Regions from separate parts of the Bradyrhizobium sp. WSM2793 genome, predicted to be linked through region 1. Evidence: riboswitches for the same ligand, from Rfam matches in the RefSeq annotation. Region 1 holds a riboswitch; the other holds the start of a gene.
What was found. Region 1 has a riboswitch for cobalamin ahead of A3AS_RS0102125 (DUF1636 domain-containing protein). Riboswitches for the same ligand answer to the same signal wherever they lie in the genome.
Positions count from the first base shown of each region.

Region 1 (7,207 bases):
ATGATCTGGTTCATGATGCCGGCGGCGTCGCGATAGCTGCGCGCCAGCGCGTTGTCGGGGACGATACCGAGACCGACCTCGTTGGTGACGAGGACGACCGGGCTTTTCAGGCGGGGCAGGGCGGCCGCGAGTTCGGTCACTTCACGCTCCCAGTCGCGTTCCGCATGCATCAGGTTGGAAAGCCACAGTGTCAGGCAGTCCACCAGCCGTGCGCCGCCGCCATCGCTTGCGATCAGCGCGGGCACGAGATCGAGCGGCACTTCGCGCTCGATCCAGTCGGTTCCGCGGCGCGCGCGATGCTTTGCGATGCGCGCCTCCATTTCGGTATCGAGTGCCTCCGCCGTCGCGACATAGACGGGCTGCCCGGGAAAAGCGCGCGTGCACGTTTCTGCACGCTTGCTCTTGCCCGATCGCGCTCCGCCCGTGATCAAGATGACGGCCATAAAGGTCTCCTGTGGGCCTGACTAATCACCAAACGCGGCCAAAGACAAAGCCGAAATCAGCCGGGCGGGGGCTTGCGCTCTGCCTTCGCTTTGCGCAACAGGGGCGGGACAGGAGGCGTGTGTGGGCTTTGCGGGTGCGATGGTGGTGGCGATGGCGGTGGATGCCCTCCTCGGCTGGCCGTCGTGGCTGTTCGCGCGGATCGGTCATCCCGTGACCTGGCTGGGTCGGCTGATCGGTGCCATCGACATCACGTGGAATCGCGCGTCCGATCCGCCGGCGTTCCGCCGCGCTGCTGGTGTCGCCGGAGCGCTCCTGGTGATCGGATTTTCCGTTGCGATCGGCTGCGCGCTTCAGGCCTTGCTTTCCTCGGGTTGGATCCAGATCGTGCTGATCGGCATCCTGGCCTGGCCCTTGGTCGCTTCGCGCTCGCTGCATGACCACGTCGCCGCCGTCGCGAATCCTCTGATGGCCGGTGACATCACCGCCGCGCGCGAGGCAGTCTCGCGCATCGTCGGCCGTGATCCCGCAGCGCTCGATGAAGCCGGGATCGCGCGCGCGGCGATCGAGAGCCTTGCGGAGAATGCCTCCGACGGCATCGTGGCGCCGGTGTTTTGGGGCGCGCTGCTCGGGCTGCCGGGCATCATCGGCTACAAGGCGATCAACACGCTGGACTCCATGATCGGCCATCGCAGCGAACGGCACGAGGCCTTCGGCTGGGCGGCGGCGCGCATCGACGATGTCGCCAATTTCATTCCGGCACGGCTGACCGGATGTCTGTTCGTGCTGCTGGCTCCTCGGCGATCGGAGGCGCTGTCATGCATGACGCGCGATGCACGCCGTCACCGCTCGCCCAATGCCGGCTGGCCGGAAGCGGCCATGGCCGGCGCGCTCGGCGTCCGGCTCAGCGGCCCTCGCATCTATCACGGCAGCGCGACCGACGAGCCCTGGCTGAACGAAGGCGCGCGCGACCCGCGCGCCGCTGATATCGCCGAGGCACTGACGGTCTACCGCCGCGCCATGATGCTGCTCGCCGGCCTGCTTGCGATCCTGGCCTTCGCGTGAAAGAACGGGGCATGCGCGAGCACGGTGGAAATCTGGATCTGGCACAGCAGCGTTTTGGCGGACGCGCGGAAGACTGGATCGATCTGTCGACAGGGATCAACCGGCTGCCTTATCCCGTGGCCGAGATCGATCCGCACCATTGGAATGCGCTGCCGTCGCGATCCGACATCAACGCCCTGCATCAGGCGGCGCAGCGTGCCTATCGCACCAGCGCACCGCTCGTTGCGATGGGCGGCGCGCAGGCTGCCATTCAATTGCTGCCGCAACTGGTACCAACCGGCCGCGCCCGCATCCTCGGACCGACCTACAATGAATACGCAGGGGTTCTGTCGGCTGCAAGCTGGGATGTCCAGGAGGCCAGCGAGCTCGACGCGCTGGCAGGCGCGGATCTCGCCATCGTCGTCAATCCCAACAATCCCGGCGGTCAGCATCATGCACCGAAGGATCTGCTCGCACTGCTGCCGCGCGTCGGCCGCCTCGTCATCGACGAGAGCTTTGTCGACGCCGTTCCGCTGCTGTCGCTTGCATCGGAGGCCGGTCGGCCGGGACTGCTGATCCTGCGCTCCTTCGGAAAGTTCTATGGTCTTGCCGGCCTGCGGCTCGGCTTCGCGATCGGCAATGCCGCCGACATAGGCAAGCTTGCGTCGATGTCGGGTCCATGGCCGGTTTCGGGAGCGGCGATCGCGATCGGCTGTCGCGCGTTGCGTGACGACGCCTGGGCCGAGGCCACGTCAGCGCGACTTGCCCGGGGCTGTGTTCGCCTCGATGCCATAGCGCACGCGCAAGGCTGGATGCTGCTTGGGGGGACGCCGCTGTTCCGTCTCTACGAGACGCCCGGCGCGCTCGCCGCACAAGAGAGATTGGCACGAAGCCAGATCTGGTCGCGCGTCTTCGCACAAAGGCCGACATGGTTGCGCCTCGGGCTTCCGGGTAGCGAAGCCGAATGGACGCGGCTTGCCGAGGTGCTAGCGCGCTAGCGCGAGCAGTCCTTCCACGTCGAGATGCTTTTCGATGTGATCGGCCAGCGCATCGAGCGCGCTTTCGACCCTGGCTTGATAGGGCTCGCCACCTGCGGGAATGTCGAGCATGGCCAGATACGCCTTGCGGAAATCATCCGACGTGAACAGGCCGTGCAGATAGCTGCCCTGCACGCGGCCATCGCGCGAGATCGCGCCTTCGGGCTCGCCGTTCAGCTTCGCAAACGGGCGCGCGCGATCCGGCCCGTCAGTGCGGCCGATGTGGATTTCGTACGCCTCGATTGGCTGGTCCGTGTCGGTATGCACGGCCGCGACACGCGTCAGCGTCTTCTGCGGACTCATCACCGTGTCCACGTCCAGAAGTCCGAGGCCCGGCGTGTCGCCTGCGGTGCCTTCGATGCCGTCAGGATCGGCGACGCTGCGCCCAAGCATCTGATAGCCGCCGCAGAGGCCGAGCACATGGCCGCCGCGGCGGTGGTGCGCGAGCAGATCGATGTCCCAGCCTTGCGCGCGCAGGAAGGCGAGATCGCCGCGCGTCGATTTTGAGCCGGGAATGATGACGAGGCGGACATCGCCCGGGATCGGCTCGCCCGGGCGCACCATCACGAGGTCGACGCCCGGCTCGAGCTTGAGCGGATCGAGATCGTCGAAATTGGCGATCCGCGACAGCGCCAGGCAGGCGATCTTGTACTGGCCCGGCTTGCGCGCGTCGCTGAGGCCGAGCGCATCCTCGGCCGGCAGCTCGCCGGCGCGGGCGAACCAGGGCAGCACGCCGAAGCCGAGCCAGGCCGTTCTTTGTTCGATCAGCCTGTAGCCATCGTCGAACAGCGAGGGATCGCCGCGGAACTTGTTGATGACAAAACCCTGGATCATCGCGGCATCGTCGGGGTCGATCACGGTCTTGATGCCGACGAGCTGGGCGATGACGCCGCCGCGGTCGATGTCGCCGACCAGCACGACCGGCACGTCCGCCTTGCGCGCAAAGCCCATATTGGCGATGTCGGCCTTGCGCAGGTTCACTTCGGCCGGGCTACCGGCACCTTCCACCAGCACCAGATCGGCGCGCCCCTTCAGCCGCTCAAAGCTCTCCAGCACCGCGCCCATCAGCGATGGCTTCATCGCGGCATAGTCGCGCGCACGCGCGGTCGCGATGCGCTTTCCGTGGACGATCACCTGCGCGCCGATGTCGGTCTCGGGCTTGAGCAACACGGGGTTCATGTCGGTGTGCGGGTCTACGCGAGCGGCGAGGGCCTGCAACGCTTGTGCGCGGCCGATCTCGCCGCCGTCGACGGTGACGGCGGCATTGTTCGACATGTTCTGCGGCTTGAACGGGAGCACGCGCAGGCCGCGCCGGGTGAAGGCACGCGCGAGACCGGCGACGATGAGCGATTTGCCCACGTCCGAGCCGGCCCCCTGGATCATCAGCGCGCGTGCCATCGAACTCAGAACTCGACGCCGGCCTGTGCCTTGATGCCGGAGCGGAAGGGATGTTTCACCAGCGTCATCTCGGTGACGAGATCGGCGATCTCGATCAACTCGTCCTTGGCGTTGCGGCCGGTGAGGACGACATGCGTCATCGGCGGCTTCGAGGTGGTCAGAAACTCGACGATCTCGGCGATGTCGAGATAGTCGTAGCGCAGCGCGATGTTGATCTCGTCGAGCACGACCATGCGCAGGCTCTCATCGAGGATCAGCTCCTTGGCCTTCTCCCAGCCGGCGCGCGCGGCGGCGATGTCGCGGGCGCGGTCCTGCGTCTCCCACGTAAAACCTTCGCCCATGGCGTGGAACTGGCAGAGGTCGCCGAAATGGCCAGTGAGCAGGCGCCGCTCGCCGGTATCCCAGGCGCCCTTGATGAATTGCACGACTGCGCAGGGAAAGCCATGCGCGACGCAGCGGACGATCATGCCGAAGGCCGACGAGGACTTGCCCTTGCCGGCCCCGGTGTGGACGATGATGAGGCCCTTTTCGCCGCTCTTGGTCGCCATGATCTTGTCGCGGGCGGCCTTCTTCTTCGCCATTTTCGTGGCGTGGCGGGTGTCGGTTTCTTCGGCCGTTTTTGTATCCGGTTCAGGCGTCATCGGGTCCCGGTCCTTCGGCTTGACAAGTGGCGGCCACCGGCAAATGGTGGCCCGGCGTTGGTTCCTGTCCTATGACAGGCGAAGAGGGAATGCGATAGGGTCCGAATCGGCAAGATTTGGGTCCAAAATGCAGCCGCCCCCGCGACCGTGACCGGAGAGATGTCCGAAGCCACTGATTCCCTCAGGGAATCGGGAAGGCGGGGATCGAAGGGGAAAACCCTGCTCCGCAAGCCGGGAGACCTGCCAGCGCGGACGAGTTTTGGACCGGCGGACGGGGTGTTCCGCGACGGGGAAAACGGGCCTTCTGAAGAATGGTCCGTGTGCCTCATCGCCTCCCGCTGTTATCTGGAAGAGGCGATGACCGTCACACTTCACGTCTGCATCACCTGCCGTGCCGGCGAGACGCCAGGCGAGGGCGAGGCGACGCCCGGCAAGCGCCTGCATGGGGCGATCCTCGACGCGGGCGTGCCCGAGGGTGTCAATGTGGTTCCCGTCGAATGCCTGTCGGCCTGCAACCAGGGCTGCTCGGTGGCGCTGAGCGCGCCCGGCCGCTGGTCCTACGTCTATGGCCGCCTGTCCGATGCGAATGCGCAGGACGTGGTCGCGGGCGCCGCGGCCTATGCGGCCGCGCCTGACGGCCTTGTGCCCTGGCGCAGCCGGCCGGAAATATTCCGCAAGCAGTCGCTTGCCCGCATTCCCCCCATTGCCGTCGTGCCGGAGGCCGCCGAATGAACTCGCTCGCAAAAGTCCCGGTTACGGTGGTCACGGGTTTTCTCGGCTCGGGCAAGACGACGCTGATCCAGCATCTGCTCAGCAATGCCGGCGGCAAGAAGCTCGCGGTGCTCGTCAACGAGTTCGGTAGTGAGGGCGTCGACGGCGAGATCTTGAAATCCTGCGCCGACGCCAATTGCCCGGAGGAGAACATCGTCGAGCTCGCCAATGGCTGCATTTGCTGCACGGTTGCCGACGATTTCATTCCGACCATGGAAAAACTGCTCGCGCGGCCGGTGCGGCCCGATCACATCCTGATCGAGACCTCGGGCCTGGCGCTGCCCAGGCCGCTGCTGAAGGCATTCGACTGGCCGGAGATCCGTTCGCGGATCACCGTCGACGGCGTGATCGCGCTCGCCGATGCCGAGGCTGTCGCCGCTGGCCGCTTTGCGCCGGATCCTGACGCCGTCGAAGCGCAGCGTGCGGCGGACGAGAGCCTGGATCACGAGACGCCGCTGTCGGAAGTGTTCGAGGATCAGATCGCCTGCGCCGACATCGTGCTGCTGACCAAGGCCGACCTCGCTGGCGCGGCGGGACTTGAAGCGGCCAAGGCTGCCATCACCGCCGAGATGCCGCGCCGCGTGCCGATGCTCCCCGTGACCGACGGTGCGATCGATGCGCGCGTCATCCTCGGTCTTGGCGCTGCCGCCGAGAACGATCTCGCCGCGCGTCCCTCGCATCATGACGGCGAGGAAGAGCACGAGCACGATGATTTCGCCTCGGTCGTGGTCGACCTCCCTGAAGTCGCCGACGTCGATGCGCTGGTCGCATCCGTCCAGAAGCTGGCGCGCGAGCAGAACGTGCTGCGCGCTAAGGGCTATATCGCGGTCGCGGGCAAGCCGATGCGGCTGCTGCTGCAGGCGGTCGGCGAGCGTGTGCGCCACCAGTTCGACAAGCCCTGGGGCGCAGGTCACAGGCGGTCGAAGCTCGTCGTGATCGGCGAGCACGGCGATATCGACGAGGCCGCAATCAGGTCAGGACTTGGTATCTGATGCACGTCGTCTTCCGCGAGAGCCGTGGTCTGGAGGAGACCGCGACGCCAAGGGATATCGGCCAGGACCCGGCCGATCTCGTGGTGCTCTCGTATTCGGATTCGGATCTCGCGGCGTTCGCAGCCGGCTGGCGGCGTGGTCGCGAGAGCCTGCCGTCATTGCGGCTCGCCAATCTCGCGGAGCTGCGCCATCCGCTGTCAGTGGACACCTATATCGAGCGCACGCTGTCTCAGGCGCGTGGCATTCTGGTTCGCCTGATTGGTGGTGAGTCCTACTGGCCGTATGGTCTGGCTGTGCTCCGGCAGCTCGCCAAGGACCGTGGCATTGTGCTGGCCGTGCTGCCGGCCGACGGTCGTGACGACCCGCGGCTCGATGCATACTCGACCCTGCCGGTCTCGACGCTGCGCCGGCTCAAGGTGCTCTGCGACACCGGCGGACCGGTCGCCGCGCAAGCCGCGATCGCACAGCTCGCACTGGCTTCGGGACTCTATGCCGGGCCTGTTATCGGCGACACCGCCGTACCCGAGATGGGGTTCTACGATCCCGCCCGCGGCGTCATTGCGGCACCGGCGCACGGCGAGGGCAGGCCGCGCGCGCTGGTGACGTTCTATCGCTCATATCTCACCGCCGCGGATACGGGCCCGGTCGATGCCCTGATCGCAGCGCTGCGCGGGCGCGGCTTTGAAGCCTGCGGCGTGTTCGTGACCTCGCTGAAGGCCGCGGGCGTCGCGGATTGGTTGCGGGCGCATCTTGCGCAAAATCCTCCCGCCGCGATCGTCAACGCGACGGCGTTCTCCGCGGCTGGCGACGACGGCACGACGCCGCTCGATGCCGCAGCGTGCCCGGTGTTCCAGGTCGCGCTCTCCACCGCCCGGCGCGAGGA
Region 1 covers NZ_KB902768.1:487,788-494,994, forward strand. Annotated here, with positions in the region: gene cobU (bifunctional adenosylcobinamide kinase/adenosylcobinamide-phosphate guanylyltransferase) at 1-443, opposite strand, end outside; gene cbiB (adenosylcobinamide-phosphate synthase CbiB) at 565-1,506, shown strand; gene cobD (threonine-phosphate decarboxylase CobD) at 1,518-2,483, shown strand; gene A3AS_RS0102115 (cobyric acid synthase) at 2,472-3,920, opposite strand; gene cobO (cob(I)yrinic acid a,c-diamide adenosyltransferase) at 3,926-4,561, opposite strand; cobalamin riboswitch at 4,603-4,824, shown strand; gene A3AS_RS0102125 (DUF1636 domain-containing protein) at 4,919-5,293, shown strand; gene cobW (cobalamin biosynthesis protein CobW) at 5,290-6,324, shown strand; gene cobN (cobaltochelatase subunit CobN) at 6,324-7,207, shown strand, end outside.

Region 2 (7,207 bases), on a different contig from region 1:
CCTCTTGGGTGAGCCGGGATGGACGACACATACGCCGAAACCGAATTTCGGTAAAGTGGAATATTTTTAGCGACGTAGATTGACAGCGGGCGACACAGGCACGATCGCGTAGCCCGGATGGAGCGCCAGCGTAATCCGGGACCGTGCTAGATGCCGGGCGAGCGGCCCCGGATTGCGCTTTGCTCCATCCGGCTACGGCCACGATCGGCCGCTCAGGCGGACATCGCTCGCTTGCGTCCGGCCGGATCGACCAGGCGCACGATCTCACAGATGGCAACGAGGCCGGCGAGCCAGACGGCGCTGGTCAGTCCAATGCGCGTCACGATCGCGGCGGTGAAGGCGCCCTCGCCGCCGAGGAACGGCGTCGTGGCGAGCAGCGCGAGCTCGTAAATCCCGTAGGCGGCGACGAGCGTGATCGCCAGCATCAGTGGCGTGCGGCCCTGCGGCAGCAGGCCGAGTACCGTCGACGAGGCCGCGGTCGCCAGAAGCGCAGCCGCGCCGATCAGGAAGCCCCAGGCAATCGTGTTGGCGTCAACGGGATAATGCAGCACGCCGAAACCGATGGTCTGGTTGACGAGCCAGGCGCCGGTGACGACGAGCAGCGCCGGACGCTGCGGCAGCATCGCCGCGGCAACGACGGCGAAGGCCGCGAACGGCGTGGCGCAGGCAAACGCAAAACTTGCGAGCGCGCATGACGCCGTCAGCAGCGCAAAGCAGAATATCGGCGCAAGGCGCGGCGCGACCGGGTGAAGCCGGAAGCGATCGCCACCAGACGGCAGGATGCTGAGAGCCATGGTTGAATCTCCTTCTTTCGAATTCTAGTCCATTTAGGGGCGCGTGACGAAAATCAGAACGTTGCGCCGGCCTTGAGCAGATAGGTGCGGCCGGGCAGCGGATAGGCGCTGAAGCGGCCGTCCGTGAAGGTGCTCGCGATGGCGTAGTCGTAGTAGAGCGCATTCAGCACATTGTTGACGCTGAGGGACCAGAAGTAGCGCTCAACCTGGCCGCTGAGCTTGAGATCGATCGTGCCGTTGGCGGGAATCGGCTTTTGGGTGCCCGCCTGGTCGTTGTCCATGCGTCGCTCGCTCCAGAAGCGCGCGGTGGCATCGAGCACCACGTAATTCTGCCAGATGTTCCAGGTGATGCCCGCACTCGCCGTGTAGCGCGACACCAGCGGCACGTCGTTGCCGGCCCAGATGCCTTCGCGGAAGACCGCGCGGGTATAGGCCACGCCGGAGCGCAGCAGCAGGGCATCGTTGACGCGATAGGACAGGCTGGTCTCCGAGCCGTAGCGGCGGGTCGGATCGAGATTGGTGTTGTAGAACAGGACCGGATTGAAATGGACCTCGTTGGTGAGATCCATCAGATAGAGACTGCTCTGCAGCTGCAACCCGCCGCCCTTGATGCGAACACCGCCCTCAATATCCCAAGAGGTCTGGGTCTTGAGCTGGAACGTTTGCGGGATCGCAGCGAAGGTAAAGGGATCGAAGGAAGGCCCCGAGGACAGGCGCTCGTCGACATCAGGCGTGCGGAACGCGCGCGCAATGCGGCCGAACAGCGAGACCTGGTCGTTGAGGCGATGCTCGGCCCCGAGATGCAGCGCATATTGGGTCTCGTTGCTCGTCAGCGGCAGCGCGCCGATGTCGGCGTTGAAGGGAGCTGCCGGGTCGAAATTGTCGCGTGCCGCAAGTCTGACGTTCTGCACCCGCGCGCCGTAGGAGATGTCGGTCGCGGGCGCGATTCCCAATGTGTGCTGGACATAACCCGCAATCGTCTGCTGCCTGAGGTCGTAATTGTGCCAGGGGGAGAGCCCCTGCCCCGGGCCGCGGTTCTGCTCAAAGCTCGCATCGTAATAGTCGATGCCGGTCAGGAGCTGCGACGGCATGCCGAGGAGCAGGCTCTTCACGCTGAGCCGCGGCGTGATCGACCAATTCGTCAGATGGGAACCGACATAGGTCGACGTGAAGAACGCCGGAACCGGCGTCGGGGTGGAAAAGAACGCACTCTGCTGCTTCTTGTCGCGCACGCCGCCGTCGACAATGAGATCGACGCCGTTGACCAGGGTCTTGGTGAAGCCCGCGGTCGCGCCAAAACCCTGCTGGTTGGCGTGGTTGAACGGCGTGCTGGTCCCTCGCCGGTTGGCCCTGAGCTCGTCGAGGCCGATGGAGGGATCGACGGTGCGGCCGCCCGGCAGTCGCAGCTCCTGATTGTCGCCGGTGACGGTGAGAAAAGCACTCAGGCCCGGCGTCGTGTAATTGAGATTGCCGACGCCGTTCTGCTGCGAATTGCGATTGTTATCGCGGTAGCCATCGGTCCTGACCGTATTGCCGTAGAACGAGGTCGACCACGGACCGGAATTGAGCGAGGTCAAGACATTGCCAAGCCTGGTGTTGAACGAGCCGAAGCCGGCCTCGATGCGCGCGGTTACGGGCGGTCCGCCGGCGCCATTTTTGGTAACGATGTTGATCACACCGCCGACCGCGTTGTCGCCGTAGAGCACCGCCCCGGAATTGCCCCGCGTGACCTCGATGCGTTCGATCGAATTGAGCGGGATGGTGGAGAGGTCCACCTGCGCCATGTCGACGTCGTTCAACCGTCGTCCGTTGACCAGCACCAGCGTGTTGGCGGTGGCAAAGGCGCCGAAGCCACGCAGGTCCACGCTGGTCTTGGCGCCGATCTGGCCGCCATAGAGCGTCGTGATCTGGGCCCCCGGCGTCTGCGTCGCGATGATCTCGGCAAGCGTCTGCGATGGCGAATGCGCGATATCCGCGGCCGTGATGACGGTCGTGGCGGCCCCGACGATGCCGCCGTTGCCGGCGGCAGCCTTACCGCCGGAGCCGGATGAGCCGGCGCCATTGCCTGCCGGCGCGACATTCGTCCTCGCCCGCTGCCGAGTCGCCTCGCCGTCACCGGTCGCCCTCGCCCGCGTGCGGTTGTGATCGTCGGGCTGCGTCACTTCGATCGGCGGCAATTGCTCGGCAAGCGCGTGCTGGGCGAAGGCGGAGGACAGATCGAGCGAATGGAAGGAAACGGATGCGAGCAGGCCGGCGGCAAGGCGCCTGGCGGCAGAGACGAGACGGGACACAATTGTAACCTCGGTATGACGTCAGTGGCACGTCACAGCGAACGAGGTTTCACGGCAGAGCGATGGATTGCTCCGGTGAAGCTAATGTCTGTACTCCCCGACCGACATCTTCGCGTGTGACCACGGCTGACGGCAGGTCTCCTGGCTCGCGGGTCGTGACCTTGCGTCGCCTTCCCAGGACCGAGTTTCCCAGTGGCATGAGACGAAAGATTCACCGCTTACAGTTGCGGGGGCAGCCGTGGCGTTGAGACAGATCCCTGCGTTGGGACAATCCCGCACCACATTCCCTTTTGATCTCCCTGAGGAGAACCGTCGCCGATCATTTACGAGCCGTTGGCCCCGGGAGTCAATCGACCGGTGGATGCCGGGCGCTCAGGTCCGCCCTCGCACACGTTGCGCCTGGGCCCAGGCGACAGCGACGTCGTGCGGCGGAACATCGACGCGCTTGATCGGGGTCAATTCGCCGGAGGCCGAGACGATGGCGGTCTCCTCGCGACGACAGCGCGTGCAGACAAAGCGGACCTCGTGCGGGGACGCCGACCAGCTCGACCGCTTCACATTGGCCGCCATCGGCCAGGCATCACAATGCGAGCACGACACCAGAAATCGACCGGGATCGAGCATACCCATTTCCATCGGACTCCGCGTCCTGCCCACCTGCTTCAATGATTAACCCAAGTGAATCGTTCCGGTGCCCCAGCACCGCCGCTGGGTGCGCCGGAGAAAGCGGTGGTCTCAGCGCGCGCCCTTGAGGGTGCAGGAGGTGGTGCAGGTGACCGTGGTGCCGCGATCGCACGATTTGCACGCACTGACGCACTGGTTCATGTCGCGGGGATTGTAGCTGTAGTTCCGCATCGGGCAGGTCGGCGTCGAGCCGGTGATATCCTGCTCCTGGTCGCAGGCCGCCGTCATGAGCGCGACTATGATCACGGCAACGAGGCGCATGTGATTGCCCTGTCAAGCATGGCAAATGACACTCGCGAGGTGCGCTGCATTGCAGCGAACCCCGGCCTTTCCACCACGAGCGATCGCTCGCGACGTCAAGGATGCGCGCCAAACCTTAAGAACGGATTGCAGCCCGCGTCAGGCCGCAGCCTTGGTCGCGATCGCCTGCCGCATGTCCACCGCCAGCTGACGGTACTGTTCCGAGAGTTTCAGATAGAACTCGCGCTTGGTGCTGTCGGTGGCGAGCTTGGCGATCAGCTCGCATTCGGCGGTGAGCGTCTCGAACCGTTCCAGCCTGTCCTGAAGTTCCGTCATCGGCGTGTCCCCGTCAAACGCCTCAAGGACATCCAACCTAAGCCCGGGAAATAGGTCACGGCGAACATCGTTATCGAGTAGAAACGTTTTTTCCGGACAGCGCGGGCCGGCCCAACAAAACGGCTATTTCTGCTCCAGCCGCCAGGCGCCGTCCCACCCCTGCTCCGGCGGCTTCGCCTCGAATTGCGCGATGCGGCCGAGCATCGTGCGCGAGGGGCCGTCGCCGGGGACGGCTTCGAGCGCGGCGTTGAAGGCGGCGCGCGCCTCGTCGAAGCGGCGGGCCCGATAGGCCGCGAGCGCTTCGGCATAATGCGTGCGCAGGCTGTCCTGCGCGGCGGTGAGCGCGCCCACCCGCGCCATCACCTCGAAGATCGGCTGCGGCGCGCTCTGGCCGGCGACCGCCAGACGATCGATCTCGCGCAGCTCGAGCCGCGCTCCGATCGCATCAGCAGTTGCCTGCGAGATCAGGATGCGGGTGCCGTAGACCTTGTTGACGGCCTCCAGCCGCGACGCCAGGTTCACGGCATCGCCCATCACGGTGAAGCTCATCATCAGCTCGGAGCCGATGCTGCCGGTCAGGACCTCGCCGGTGGCGATGCCGATCCGCAGGTCACACGGCGCCGGCATGGCGCGGATGCCGAGCAGGTCGGGCAGCTGCTTCTGCAGCGCGGGCACCTGGTCGACCATCTCGGTTGCGGCGATACCGGCCAGGAGCGCCTGCTCGTCCTCCTCGATGAAGGGCGGGCCCCAATAGGACATGATGGCGTCGCCGATATATTTGTCGATGATGCCGCGATTGCTCCTGATCGGTCCGGACATCACCGTGAAATAGTGGTTCATCACCCTGACGAGGCCGCGCGGGGTCATGCCCTCGCTCATCGAGGTGAAGCCGCTCATGTCGCAGAACATGATGGTCATGACCCGGCGCTCGCCGTCGATCGCGACCTCGGGCCGGTCGATCAGCCCCTGCACCACCTTGGGATCGATGTAGCGGCCAAAGGTCTCGCGGATGCGCTCGTTGTGCCTGAGCTGCTCGGTCATGCGGTTGAAGGCCGCGGCTAGCTCGCCGATCTCGTCCTGCGTGGACACGGTGATGGTCTTGTCGAAGCGGCCGGCCTCGACCTCGCGGGTGCCGGCGAGCAGCAGCCGCACCGGGCGCGTGATGCCGCTGGACACCAGGAGCGCAAAGGCAAAGCCGACGATCGCCGCGAGCAACGTCACGATGCCCGAGACGATGATCGCCTGGTGCTGATGGCCGATCACCTGCGACGTGCTGGCGAAGACCTGCTTGAGCATGTCGGCCCGGATCGCATCGATCTTCTGGTTGAACTGGTCGCGCAGCGCGTCGATATGCTCGAGGGTGCCGCGCGCTTCCGCCATCTGCTGTGCGTCGATCTGGTTGAGGAGCCTCGCGTGGCTCTCCTTCTGATCGCGGCGCAGCTCGCCGACGGCGGTCTCGATACGGGTCTCGATCCGGGCCAGCGCGGCATTGTCGGACGGCGTGCGAGGGTCGTCTATGATCGCGTTGATCAGCTTGCGCGCGCGCTCGGCCTCCTCCTCGATCTTGCGGTCGGCGTCCTCGAACTCGCGAAGGCGCGCCGCATAGGCCTCCTCGTCCGAGGACGCCTGCATCTTCATCATGATCATCCGCCGCAGCGCCACCGATCGCTCCAGCGAGCGGATGTTGGCGCGCGCGAGATCGCCATAGGCCGGGATGTAGCGGTTGGTGAGCTCGTCGAGCAGGACGCCGACCTGGCTCGACATCACCATCGACAGGATCGAGGTGACCAGCATCAGGACGATCAATCCGAGGGCGATACCGACGATCTTGCGCCTGATCGACTGGTTGAAAATCGGCATAGCTGCAGGGACAAAGGCCAAAGGGACGGAGCAAGGGAACTCCATACACCGGATCTGGCTGCGGGAACACGCGCAATCTGGTTCCTCCTGGCGCCCTGAACCAAGCCTGACCGTCGCAGGCCCGGATCGTTAACAAAGGTTAAAGAAGCTGACCTTTGCTCCCCAGCCGAAGTTCCCTGGTCACATCCGTATTTTGCCGCATTGTTGCGACAGCGTGAGGAATGCGAAACGATGCCGTGGCATCGTTCTCGATGTCGTTGATTCTCAAGCCGCATGTCGTCGCGGACCTTGGTTTGTAGTGGTTTCGCAGGGGGACCATGGGATGAACCAGTGCCTACGCTCGCTCGCGTGTCTCGTTGCCGTGGCCGCAATGGCCCTCCTTCCGACCGAGCTGGCGGCCAAGAGCAGCCACAAATCGTCCGCGCCGAAGAAGTCGCATGAGGCGAAAGCCGGCAAGCAGCGTCATGCCGCGGTGAAATCGCGCCATGGCAAGCATGCCGAGGCCAAGCGCAAGTCGAAGAAGACCGGCGACGATCCGCCCGAGAAGCCGGCCGCCCCGCCGCTCACCGGGGACCTCGCCGCGCTGAAGGATGCGATCGACCTCGCGCGCAAGGGCAAGACGGATGATGCGAGCGCGGCGCGCGACCGCATCGCTGATCCCGCCGGACAGAAGCTCGCCGACTGGTTCATGCTGCGCCATTCCGAGAGCACCGCCAATTTCAAGCGTTATGCCGCCTTCCTCGCCGCCAATCCGGGTTGGCCGAGCAGCGCCCTGCTTCGCCGCCGCGCCGAGGCGCGGCTGTGGCAGGAGAAGGCCGACGCGGCCACCGTGCACAAATTCACCATGGACCGCCCGACCAGCGCCAAGGGCAAGTTCGCCCTCGCCCGCGTGCTGCTCGCTGAAGGCGACGCCGACAGGGCCGCGCGGCTCGTGCGCGAGGCCTGGCGCACCGACGAATTGTCCGAGCGGAGCGAGGAGGATTCCTACGAGGCGTTCCGCGA
Region 2 covers NZ_KB902791.1:318,089-325,295, reverse strand. Annotated here, with positions in the region: gene A3AS_RS0125070 (hypothetical protein) at 213-794, opposite strand; gene A3AS_RS0125065 (TonB-dependent receptor) at 848-3,085, opposite strand; cobalamin riboswitch at 3,199-3,414, opposite strand; gene A3AS_RS0125060 (hypothetical protein) at 3,458-3,721, opposite strand; gene A3AS_RS0125055 (hypothetical protein) at 3,821-4,030, opposite strand; gene A3AS_RS48490 (hypothetical protein) at 4,169-4,345, opposite strand; gene A3AS_RS0125045 (adenylate/guanylate cyclase domain-containing protein) at 4,469-6,205, opposite strand; gene A3AS_RS0125040 (transglycosylase SLT domain-containing protein) at 6,528-7,207, shown strand, end outside.
Region 2: linked by a shared signal. The riboswitch ahead of A3AS_RS0125065 (TonB-dependent receptor) and the one ahead of A3AS_RS0102125 (DUF1636 domain-containing protein) in region 1 are both predicted to bind cobalamin.